Regions from separate parts of the Erwinia sp. BNK-24-b genome, predicted to be linked through region 1. Evidence: predicted binding sites of a transcription regulator. Region 1 holds the regulator's gene; each other region holds the start of a gene.
The links. Region 1 encodes LexA, which represses DNA repair genes until DNA is damaged. Its sites were predicted from a motif close to TNCTGTATGTACATACAGNA; they were not measured.
Positions count from the first base shown of each region.

Region 2: ACMGGR_RS08165 (YebG family protein) is a predicted target of LexA. The motif match lies at 1,151-1,170, and genes of this name have one in related genera.
Region 3: dinG (ATP-dependent DNA helicase DinG) is a predicted target of LexA. The motif match lies at 1,773-1,792, and genes of this name have one in related genera.
Region 4: umuD (translesion error-prone DNA polymerase V autoproteolytic subunit) is a predicted target of LexA. The motif match lies at 1,287-1,306, and genes of this name have one in related genera.

Region 1 covers NZ_CP179901.1:4,335,530-4,338,632, reverse strand. Annotated here, with positions in the region: gene plsB (glycerol-3-phosphate 1-O-acyltransferase PlsB) at 1-1,088, opposite strand, end outside; gene ACMGGR_RS20025 (diacylglycerol kinase) at 1,217-1,579, shown strand; gene lexA (transcriptional repressor LexA) at 1,682-2,290, shown strand; gene ACMGGR_RS20015 (CsbD family protein) at 2,777-2,986, shown strand.
Region 2 covers NZ_CP179901.1:1,840,204-1,843,306, forward strand. Annotated here, with positions in the region: gene purT (formate-dependent phosphoribosylglycinamide formyltransferase) at 1-1,048, opposite strand, end outside; gene ACMGGR_RS08165 (YebG family protein) at 1,187-1,528, shown strand; gene ACMGGR_RS08170 (sugar phosphate isomerase/epimerase family protein) at 2,007-2,846, opposite strand.
Region 3 covers NZ_CP179901.1:3,133,771-3,136,873, forward strand. Annotated here, with positions in the region: gene dinG (ATP-dependent DNA helicase DinG) at 1-1,749, opposite strand, end outside; gene ACMGGR_RS14245 (DUF3750 domain-containing protein) at 1,923-2,699, opposite strand; gene ACMGGR_RS14250 (GNAT family N-acetyltransferase) at 2,946-3,103, opposite strand, start outside.
Region 4 covers NZ_CP179901.1:4,223,510-4,226,612, forward strand. Annotated here, with positions in the region: gene ACMGGR_RS19520 (PLP-dependent aminotransferase family protein) at 1-1,074, shown strand, start outside; gene umuD (translesion error-prone DNA polymerase V autoproteolytic subunit) at 1,324-1,743, shown strand; gene ACMGGR_RS19530 (hypothetical protein) at 1,748-2,122, shown strand; gene ACMGGR_RS19535 (winged helix-turn-helix domain-containing protein) at 2,425-3,103, shown strand, end outside.

The sequences.
Region 1 (3,103 bases):
TAAAGCTTGTTGCCTTTAAAGGTACGACGAATAAAGAACGCGCCCAGACGACGGAAAATCGGGCCGGCTGGCCAGAAATTCAGGTTGATACCGGCGGCAATATGCGGCGGCACCAGCCCCTGGTGATAGAGCACGTAGGAGAGCAGCAAATAGTCCATGTGGCTGCGATGGCACGGTACATAGACAATCTCGTGTCCGTCCTGTGCCAGCTGCCGCACGCGTTCGCCGCCGTTAACGTTAATGCCCTGATAGAGCTTGCTCCACGTCCAGCCCATAATTCTGTCGGTCAGACGAATCGCCTCGTAGGAGAAATCAGCCGCCACTTCTTCCATCAGCTCAACGGCATTCTGCTGCGCTTTTTCATGGGAGATTTTCTTGCTGCGCGCTTCATCCTCAACGGCTTTTGCAATCGCTTTAGACTGCAACAGCTTATTGAACAAATCCTGACGAACGGGCAGGCGCGGGCCAATCGCCGCCAGGCGCTGGCGGGCAAAATGCATTCTGGCTACGCGTGCCAGCTTCTGGGCGATAGTTTTATCCGTGCCGTGCTCTGTTGCCATCCGGCGTAGTGACACCATCGGTGAAAAGCGCACAAAGCTGTCGCGTCCCAGCCACAGGACGGCGATAAACTTCTGGATACCGTTTAATACGCGCAGATGCGGCTGGCTTTCGCCCTGAACTTCGCGGCCTGGTGCGCGGCCAAACATCACCGCAACGGGTACCATCTGCACATCAAGCAGAGGATGACTACGGTGCAAATCCAGATAGTCATGGAACGTTTTAACGGATTCCAGATTCGGCGCATAGTAAGGAAACACGCGCGGGCCATCGTGGATAAACACGTAACGCGGCAGCAGCGTACCGTCGATTTCCAGCGGATCTAAGGGATCGGGAAGATCTTCTTTGCGGCACTGCTCGCGCAACGCCAGCAGATCGGCCTTTGAATCATACGGTAGTACATACATAATAGGGCGCGACGTATCGAGCCCCAGTTCAGCGACCGGCTCGGCGGGGATCGCCTTACTCTTTACCAGCATTTTTACCGGTAAATTCAACAATTTATAATATAATTTACGCCAACCTGACATAGACAACATGAAGCCTCTCGTTAGCAAAGCGCCGCAAGCATACCAGAATCCTTGCATGAGATCTGTGATGTTACAAAATGTGCGCTACCCTGACATTGACGTTAAACATTACAAAGGGTTCCCTTGATATGACAAATAACGCCGTCGGTATCACGCGGATTATCAAAGCTGCCGGTTATTCGTGGAAAGGATTACGAGCGGCATGGCAGCATGAAGCCGCTTTTCGCCAGGAGCTGGTGGCAGCAGTGATTGCGGTCATTATCGCCTGCTGGCTGGACGTCAGCGTACTGGCAAGAGTCATGATGATCGGGTCCGTCGCGCTGGTGATTATCGTCGAAGTGCTTAACAGCGCCATTGAAGCCGTGGTCGACAGGTTGGGCAACGAGTTTCACGAGCTGTCCGGACGCGCCAAGGATATGGGGTCGGCGGCGGTGCTGCTGGCTATCTTGCTGGCCGTTTTCGTCTGGCTGAGCATATTGCTTTCACGCTGAACGCCCGTAAAGTAATTGTCGTTTTTTGCACAGCTTAAGGTTTTCAACGGCGAAATACCTGTATATACTTACAAGTGACTGTATAAACAACCAGGGGGCGGGATGAAAGCACTAACGGCAAGGCAGCAACAGGTTTATGACCTGATTCGCCAGCATATTAACCAAACCGGCATGCCGCCGACGCGGGCAGAGATCGCTACGCAGCTCGGTTTCCGTTCCCCGAATGCGGCTGAAGAGCACCTTAAAGCGCTGGCGCGCAAGGGCGTTATCGAAATCGTTTCCGGTGCATCACGCGGTATTCGCCTGATGATGGAAGACGAAGACGGCCTGCCGCTGATTGGCCGTGTGGCTGCGGGCGAACCGCTGCTGGCGGAACAGCACATTGAAGGACATTACCAGGTCGATCCGGATTTATTCAAGCCGGGTGCCGATTTCCTGCTGCGCGTTAGCGGCATGTCGATGAAAGACATCGGTATTATGGATGGCGATCTGTTGGCCGTACATAAAACGCAGGACGTGCGTAACGGTCAGGTAGTGGTTGCGCGTATTGATGACGAAGTTACCGTCAAGCGACTGAAAAAGCAGGGTAACATCGTTCATTTACTGCCGGAAAACAACGAGTTCCAGCCTATTGTGGTTGACCTGCGTCAGCAAACCTTTTCAATTGAAGGCCTGGCGGTTGGCGTGATACGTAACGGTAACTGGCTCTGAGCCACCGCTTCTGGTGATTTCTCCACGCGTCGTTTCTATAACGGCGCGTTGCGGCTTTCCTGAGTTTCAGATCTTCTCTTAGCAGCACAGATTTTCCTTTCTTTTAACACGGCATTTGACCGTGACTGCCTTCCCCGTGTTTGCTGTACTGCTACTGCTACTGCTACTGCTACTGCTACTGCTACTGCTACTGCTACTGCTACTGCTACTGCTACTGCTACTGCTACTGCTACTGCTACTGCTACTGCTACTGCTACTGCTACTGCCGTCTTTCTTAATGGCTACTGTCTCCGCACGTCGTACAGGCTTGTTACCTTTGCTTTCACACCGCTTCGCTTTTTTTTGCTGGTCGCCATGCAAAACCGCCATCATCTACTACAATTATTAGTACGTTAAGCATTTAGGCAGCGTTTTATGTTGCTGTCAGCCGTTTTGCTGTAACGATAAGCTGTTATCACCTAAGGTTCTAAGTTAAGGAGAGACAAGATGAATAAAGACGAAGCCGGCGGTAACTGGAAGCAGTTAAAAGGTAAAGTGAAAGAGAAGTGGGGCAAGCTGACCGACGATGATATGACCATCGTTGAAGGCAAACGCGATCAGCTGGTAGGTAAAATCCAGGAACGCTATGGCTACACTAAAGACCAGGCCGAAAAAGAACTCGGTGACTGGGAAACGACGAATAAACATCGCTTCTGAGGATGTTAAGTAAGTCGCTGGCAGGCTAAATAATCAGTCTGCTTAACAAGGGTGGTGCTTACGGCACCGCCCTTGTTTGTTTATGGCCTTTGGCACGTCATTGACACTGGTCAGACA
Region 2 (3,103 bases), 2.3 Mb from region 1:
GCTGCAGGCCCGCGCCCAGCACCGCATCTAAACTGGCAAACTGCACGTTGCTGCTTTGCAGCTCAGGCAAAATGACGGCGGAAGCCGCAGGGCCATACTGGCGAACGGCACCAACAGGCAGGCCAAGGAAAGCGCGTACGTGCAGGGCGAACTCTGACAGATCCTGAGAAATCAGCGTGACCATTCCGGTATCGTGCGGACGAGGTGACACCTCGCTGAATACTACATCGTCACCGCAAACGAACAGTTCCACGCCGAACAGGCCGTGACCGCCCAGCGCCGTCACTACCTTTTCTGCGACCTGTTGCGCACGCTGTAAGGCCAGCTCGCTCATCTGCTGCGGCTGCCAGGATTCACGATAATCGCCGTCTTCCTGACGGTGGCCGATTGGCGTACAAAAATGAATGCCGTCGACGGCGCTGATGGTCAGCAGCGTGATCTCGAAATCGAACTTCACCACGCCTTCGACAATCACGCGGCCTGCACCGGCGCGACCGCCTTGCTGCGCATATTCCCATGCCGCCGCCAGTTCGCCTGCCTCACGAATAAAGCTCTGGCCTTTACCCGAGGAGCTCATTACTGGTTTAACAATGCAGGGGAAACCGATTTCCTGCGCGGCCTGGTTAAAGTCTGCCACGTTATCGGCAAAGCGATAGGAAGAGGTGGGCAGCAATAGCTCTTCAGCCGCCAGACGACGAATGCCTTCGCGGTTCATGGTCAGACGCGCCGCGCGAGCGCAGGGCACTACGTGCTGGCCCTGTTTTTCCAGCTCAATCAGCATATCGGTAGCGATAGCCTCGATCTCCGGCACGATATAATCCGGACGTTCCAGCGCGACCAGCGCTTTCAATGCTTCGCCATCCAGCATGTTAATCACATGGCTGCGGTGGGCGACATGCATAGCTGGCGCATCGGCATAGCGATCGACCGCGATCACTTCAACGCCCAGACGCTGACATTCGAGCGCCACTTCTTTGCCCAGTTCTCCTGAACCTAACAGCATTACACGAGTTGCGGCAGGACGCAGCGCAGTACCAAGAGTTGTCATAAATCTCTACCTGATTGAGGGAAAAAACGCGCGCGCAGTATAAACGAAAACGATTGCGCGTTCATCAGTTTTTCGGGCTTGAGAAATAATGCAGGGCTGATATACTGTATAAAAATACAGTTAAACGAGGTGTGTACTATGGCTGTTGAAATCAAATATGTTGTCGTCAGAAAAGGTGAGGAAAAGATGACTTTCGCCAGCAAGAAAGAAGCCGACGCTTATGACAAAATGCTTGATATGGCTGAAGTGTTCTGCGACTGGTTAAGCGCCGCGCCGCTGGATATGGACGAAAACCAGCGTGAAGCGCTGGGTATGTTCCTGTCTGAACACAAAGATGCCGTCCAGCATATTCTGCGTACCAGTAAAATGCCAGAAGCGGCAGACGAGCGTCCTGCGGCTTCCGTTGCCGAGCTTAGCGCCGTGACGGATGAAAAAGGCGAGGAAAAAGCGGGCAAAACCGGGCGTGGCAAAGCTGCCTGAGGGGTAAAGTCCCCTGAATAGCTGAATAGCTGAATAGCTGAATAGCTGAATAGCTGAATAGCTGAATAGCTGAATAGCTGAATAGCTGAATGGACAGATAGCGATATCATTAAGCCGCCAGGTTGCCGGACATTCGCCGTGCTGCCTGCTCAGCGGCAGAAAAGCCAGCCGCCCGGCTGGCTCTGTTTTATCCACTGGCGCAAGAGCAGGTCGTGCTTAGCCAGTTAACTGACCGGCACGCTTTATGGCTTGACCTGGCCACTTAACCGACCGGTACGCTTTGTGACATGTTTAGCGAGTTAACCCATCAGCACGCTTTGCGACATGTTTAGCCACTTAACCCACCAGCACGCTTTATGGCCTGACCTGGCCAGTTAAGCGGCCAGCACGCTTTGTGATATGTTTAACCAGTTAACCCACCAGCACGGTTTATGACATGTTTAGCCAGTTAACCGGCCGGTACGCTTTATGGCCTGACTTAGCCAGGCTGGCCTGGCGTCGCCTGGGCGCAGCAGCGTTTCAGAGCATGCATTGCCTCTTTTGCCGCGTCGGCGGGCGCTCGCTGATGGAGCCCATCGTTAAAGACCTCCAGTCCCACCGGCCCCCGGTAACCTTCCGCTTCCAGGTAATCCAGCAGCGTATAAAGCGGGAAGTTTCCCTGACCCGGCAGCAGGCGATGGTGCCTGGCCGTCTGCACCAGCTGGTCACCTGACGGCAGTTCGTCCAGATCAGAAAGCTGTACCAGAAAGATTTTTTCCATCGGGATCCCGTTGAGATCGGCGATAGTGCGGTTGCGTACAAAAATATGAAAGGCATCGATAACCAAACCAAGGTTGGGTTCATTGACGCGCTGGACAAGCTGCCACGCGGCCGGGGTTGTGTTGATGTGCGTACTCCACGCCATCGCCTCGAAAGCCACCCGCAGGCCGCGTTTTCCGGCTTCCTGAGCCAGCCAGCGAATATCTTCCTCTTCTCTTTCGGCCATACACTCTTTTTGCGTGGAGGCCGGAGTCAGTATTGTTGTCGCACCCAGCGCCACGGCCGTATCCAGCATTTCCAGAGCATCGCGGCGTTTTTCCTCGCGCTGGTGGTCAGGCGCGCCGTCAAAATCCAGCAATACCTGGTAATCAGTCAGCGACAGGTTTTGCTGCTGTAGCAGGCTTGCGACATCTTTCGCCGTGCCTTTGGCCGCATCGACATCCTGCCGCCACAGTTCTACCTGGTTGAATCCCGCTTCGGCCGCGGCAGCAATTTTCTCTTCCGTCGTGCCGCCTAATAAAACCGTATTGATAAACAACGGGCTATTTTGAAAACGCATACTTTTCCCCTTATCGACTATTCTGTCTGACCTGATAAAACGTAAACGGTCTGACCTTTTGACTCTGTGATGCGGGTAAGTATAGTGGTCTGCGTAAATTTGCCAGTAACATCAGTGGGGTAAAGGTTTGCCAGGCTTTGCCTGCCTTGACGCTTCCTGACGCGTGCGTTCAGAAAACCTGAATGCGCCAGAAAGCTTTTAAACCTTGTTTTTCAACTCTTCTTCGCGCCTGCCGCTTGGCAATCACCGCCACAACT
Region 3 (3,103 bases), 1.2 Mb from region 1:
TTCGCCCTGCTGAACTTTTTTGCGGTGCAGCGCCACCAGCGCCGGACGGGGTTTATCCCCCTGTACCAGCAGCATCAGCCGTAACTCAGGCAGGTAGGAAATAAACTGCTGCATCGCGCGGCCGCTGGCAAACAATACCAGCAGGCCTTTGTGCTTGCCTTCTTTGATCTGCTGACGGAAAAAGTGCGCCATTTCCGCCAGGTGTTCAACCTCGTTCGCCAGCATCGGCTCATAGCGCATCTGCGGGATGATTAACTTGCCCTGCTCGACGTGGTTAAACGGCGAATCAAGCGCAACGAAACGGTCGCCCACTTTTTCGCTTAATCCGGCCATTTCCTGCAGGCGCTGAAAGCTGTTTAGCGAGCGCAGCGTGGCGGAGGTCAGCACCACATGCGGGATTTTGCGCCACAGCAGCTTTTCCAGCTGGTCGCTGACGCGGATACCGGCACAGTGGAACAGCAGGTGCGGATTGCCTTCGCGCAGTTCACGAGTAACCCATTTGGAAACCGGCGCGCCCGAAGCCTGCTCCATTGAGGCCAGGCGCCAGAGCTTGCTGCTGGCTTCAAACCAGCTGAGCGCCCGGTTCATTTGCAGCAGGGTACGATGCAGACGTGCCACGTCAAACTGACCGGTTTTTTCCGCCAGGTCGTTCAGCAGCGCCTCTGCCAGCCCGCGCAGCCCGTCGCTGAGCTTAAACAGCCTGGCGCAAAGCGTCATCACCTCTTCCGGCAGCAGCCCCATTTCAAAACGGTATTCGCTTTCCTGCTGGCCTGGCAACAGCTGTATCAGGATATGCGACAGCTGCTGTAGCTGCTCGTGCATCTCTTCACAGTGGGCCTTAAGGCGCTCCGGGTTACTAAGGTGCGGCGGTTTTTTAGGCCGGAACTGCGCCATACACTGCTCCACCAGGCGGCAGAACAGATCGAGCTGAAGCGTGCTCCAGGCCGGGGTGATATCGCCGCTCATCTCCAGTGCGTCCCGCGCTACCTCCGGCAGGTGATGGCCTTCATCCAGCACCAGCAGCAGGTTTTTCGGCGGCGGCAGCACCGATTCCGTCTCCAGCGCGGCCATCACCAGCGCGTGGTTGGCAACCACCACGTCGGCATTTTCGATTTCGCGGCGGGCCAGGTAGAACGGACACTCGCGAAACCAGTGGCAGTTGCTGCCCAGGCAGTTGGTTTTATCCGTGCTGATGCGCTGCCAGAGCGAATCTTCAATGGTGTCTTCACAGTGATCGCGCAGGCCATCCCACTGGTGCCGATCGAGATTTTTTTGCAGCGTGCTGCACAACGCGCGCTCATCCTTGCTGGCGGTCATCTCGTCATCCAGAAACAGCAGCAGATCGCCCTGCTTCTCTTCATCACCGCCCAGCGCCGAAAGGTTGCGCGGGCAAACGTAGCGACCGCGACCAAAAGCAGCAGTAAAACGCAGATCGGGAATGATCTTTTGCAGCAGCGGCAGATCTTTACTGTAAATCTGATCCTGCAGCGCCACGTTAGCGGTACTTATCACCAGCGGCTTCTCTTCGGCACGGCTGACGGCGATACCCGGAATCAGATAAGAAAGGGTTTTCCCCACGCCGGTTGGCGCTTCGATCGCCAGATGACGGCCATCGTCGCCCGCCAGCGTTTTCGCCACTTCGGCAATCATCTGCCGCTGCGGCGCGCGGGAAATAAAATCGGGGATCTGCTGCTGGAGAGCTTTATACCAGCCGGCAATTTGCGCTTTTAACGCAGCATTTAGCGCCATAACAACCACTTTTCACCAAAACGGCCTGTATTTTTACACAGTATTTCGTCGGCGTCAGCCTTTTGCCGCAATCCTTCAGCCCGGCTCGCAATTTATCGCTTTGCAGCGGCCAGAAAGCCTCGGCCCGTCACCATCGTCATCGCTCAGCTGACCGGCCCGATAGAGAGAGGCTATCAGCCATTGTTATCCGTTGCGGTTTTACTCATCCCAAGCCTGCCGGTAAAGGGGAGACGCAACGCCGGATGCCTGAAATCGATGCCAAAGTTGAAAGCCAGCACGTTAAATTCCAGCCCTTCTTCCGCGCCCAGCGTCAGCCCCAGCACGCCCAGCAGTGAAATCTGCACCCCCTTGCCGGATGCAGGCAAACCTACAGGATTGCTCAGCGGCCGGAAATCTTTGCCAATAGCGTTAGCGGGCAGATCCAGCTTCAGCTCCGGCACTTCCCTGCCGATGTGCGCTAAAAACGTGTTGCTGTTTGGGCCAGGCCAGACGCGGTAGCTATGCGGCCACGGATAGCTTTTAATTGCCGCTTCAATACGGGGGATCATCGCCGCTGCCGCCGCGCCACGATGGTCAAGCAGCAGCCTGGGCTTCGCGCCAAACCAGTAGCCGTCGGGCAGCGCGTAATTATGGCGAATCACGTTACGGCTGCCCCAGCTCACCACTTCATATCGATTGAAATGGTCCTCGCCCGCCCTTTTATAAATAATCCACGGATGGACGGCAAAAAGCCCACGCCAGCCAAAAGTGGGCGCAACGTAAACCTGTACAATGGCGGTATCGACAAATTTTTGCGCATCGGGTGCCATCCCGGCCGAGTCGCGACGTGCCGTGGCCCAGTCCTGCCCCGTAATTGCTACGCCACTGTGGGTGGCCTTAACGTAGCTTTGCGCAAAAGAGAGCAGCAGCATACAAAGAAAACTGAGCGTGATAACTTTCAGCAGAAACATAATACCTTCGGCTACCCGCCGTCGCGGGTCTGATAAGGGTTGATAACGGGTCAGCGAGCGGGCGCTTAAGATGTGAGCAAAATCACATTACGGAAAATCGCGGCGGCATTCAATCTTTATCCACTGAATGCCATGATACGCAGGGTGTGCGCTTCAGCTATCCGCCTGGCGGAGTACGCTTCGGCTATCAGCCTGAAATAGTGCGCTTTAGCTATTGACCTGGCGGAGTACGCTTCAGCTATCCGCTTACAACAGCTTATACATTACCGTTGTCGCATCCAGCTGGTTTTCCGTCGAGCGCGCGAACGCCGGAATTTGACCGCTAACCTGCCAGTTTTGCGCCAGATAAAGCTGCTCTGCCACATCGCCGGTGCGCGTATCCAGCACCAGCAGCGTTTTGCCTT
Region 4 (3,103 bases), 110 kb from region 1:
GGCGTGCCGGACGTACGTCATTTTCCCCATCATACGTGGAGCAAAATTGCGCGACGTATTAACGTGCGGCTTCCGGTGGAAATACTGAGCTATTCGCAGCACGGAGGTTATGCGCCGCTGCAAACTGCGCTGGCAGAATATTTGCGCGTCTCGCGTTCCGTCAAATGCCGTGCGGAGCAGATCCTCATCACTTCCGGCACGCATCAGTCGCTGGATCTGCTGGCTAAAATGCTGTGCGATCATGGCGATCGGGTCTGGGTAGAAGAGCCCGGTTACTGGGGGCATCGCAGCGTGCTGGAAGTCAACGGCCTGCGGATTGTCCCGGTTCCGGTGGATGACGAAGGGCTGACGCTACCGCCAGAGGCCACGCCGCCGCGCCTGATTTGTATTACGCCTTCTCACCAGTATCCGACAGGAGCCGTGATGAGCCTCAACCGGCGTAAGGCATTACTCGATCGGGCGAAAAAATGGGGTAGCCTGGTCATTGAAGATGACTACGACAGCGAGTTTCGCTATGGCGAAAACCCGATTCCGGCTTTACAGGGGTTGTCGCCGGATGAAAGCGTTATCTATCTGGGGACATTCAGCAAAACCCTTTATCCGGGGCTGCGCATCAGCTATATGGTTCTGCCGCCTTCGCTGACGGAGCGGCTTAAAATTGCCCACTCTGAACTTTATCGCGGCGGCTACGGCCTTACCCAGTTAACGCTGGCCGAGTTTATCCGTGAAGGCCATTATGCGGCGCATATCCGCCGCATGCGTCAGCTCTATAGCCAGCGGCGCGCTGCCCTGGTCAACGTTATCTGCCATGAGCTGGGCGCTGAATTTATTGGTCAGGACAGCCATGCCGGCCTGCACCTGATTTTAGCGCTGCCGCAGGCGGTCGATGATATTGCCCTCAGCGCCGAGCTTGAGCAGCAAGGCGTATGGACTCGCCCGCTTTCAGTCTATTACGCTGGCGAAGCAAAAAGGCACGGTCTGATTCTGGGCTACGCCTGCGTCAGCGCCGAGGCGATGGCAGAGACGTTTATGCCCATTGCCCGCTGCGTTAAAAGTCGCCTTGCAGGTCACTAAGCCCATTGCTCGCTGCGTTAAAAGTCGCCTTCCAGCCCGCGGGCCGCAAAACGCTACGCTGATTTTGCGGTCCGCCGTTTTTCAGAATACTCCCTTTTTTCATCCCGCTTTCCCGTGCTGGCAGGCCCGGCCGCCCGTTTTCTCCCCTTCCTCCCTTTTAGCGATCCTGAAAAAAAGCGTCGGCAAGCTTGATTGATTATCGGAAAAGGTAATACTGTATTTATATACAGCCCTTTTCAGGATAACCCTATGAATCTCCTTCGCCCTGCTGAGGTACGCGCGCTGGTGCAGCGACCGCTATTTCTGTACCGAGTGCCCTGCGGATCGCCCGGCGGCGCACACGATCATGTCGAACAGCGTCTGGATTTAAACGATCTGCTGGTGCAGCGGCCAGAGCACACTTATTACATTCGGGTCAGCGGTGACTCTATGAAAGACGCCGGTATTGATGACGGCGATTTGCTGGTCGTCGATAACGGCCTCACTGCCGATCATGGTGATATCGTGGTGGCAGCCGTTAACGGCGAGTTTACGGTAAAAAAATTACAGCTGCGCCCGGATGTGCGGCTGCTGGCAATGAATCAGGCATGGCCGCCGATTATTCTGGCCGAAGAAGAGCAGCTGGAAATATTTGGCGTTGTTACCTTTACCATCAAGGCAATGGAGTAATGACATGAGCGGATTAAAAAATCGGGTGTATCGCTCGTGCGTTGCTGCCAGCGCCGCAGAACAGAATCTGGCTTCCACCCACCAGATAAAGTTTTTGTTTAGCAAACTTCAGGATCTTATTCCTACCAACGATGATTGCTACCTTAGCGCCTGCAACGGCAGCTTCTGTATTATTGACCGCTATCGCCCTGCCGTCGCCGGTAGCCGGGTATTGATTGAGGTGGCGGGCGACTGCAACTGGGCGTACGTCAGACGCCATCCGGAGCAGATCATAACGGATGAGGGGGTAATCATTGAGGGTAAAGCCTTAAGCGAGGTCACCATTATCGGCGTGGCCATCCGTGAAATCATCCCAACCAGCCAGCGTTCTTCGCTATGAAATAGCCTTAATTAACCGGCGAGAGCATTTTACCGTCAGCTTTATTGCATCAGTAACAGGGTAATCTTTGCCGCATTTTTATTGGTAATGATTCAGAAAACCGATAAGAAATTAGCCTTTGAAAAATTTAGCTTCATACAGATAGACTTTATAACACAAATCATATAAATATATCTTCAGGACTGAACTTTTAGGAAGAAGCTGAATAATAAACTCTCCTTTCATAATTTTTCCTGAAAAGAAGGATAAAAACCACCTTTCTGACTGCCAGGATGGCATCAGAGTTCATCATGGAAAGAACAATGTATAACAGAGATAAATGCGACGCCTGTTTTTATATGATCGACAATAAGGTGTTATTTACACCTTATAAAAAGAAGCTGATGGTCGTGAAGGATAACAGCGTCAGTAAAACCATTTTTATTAATGCTCCCGCAAGCCGCTGCTTACTCCTTTTGCTACAAAACCCGCAAAAAATCATCTCCAGAAAAGATTTTATCGAAGAGGTCTGGAGCCGACAGGGTATCGTCGTCGCCCAGAACACCTATTACCAGAATATATCCTTACTGAGAAAAGCGCTCAGACAAGCAGGCCTCTCTGAAGATTTTATTGTTACCGTACCGCATAAGGGGCTAACGATAACCAGAAAAATCGAGGTAAAAGAAGTTGAGAAAGAGGATGAGTTGATCAGGAATATCGATGCTTTAGAGCTGACCGATCCCGATCGGAATTTAGCCCACTTTCCTCCTGAAAAAATCCTGTTAACCAAACAAAGCAGCGACAGAGCCAGCAAAGTCAAAAATACTCATCCCTGTTTGCTTATATTTATTGCCGCTCTCGTTTCATTTATCATCACCCTTACCACCCATTATCTATTTTCCGCAAACGCCTCCTGCTCCATCTTTGGGATAGAAAAAAATCATGTCATCCCACCCTCTGCATTGACAGAATATAAAAATCACAGACCCTATGATCTTCATG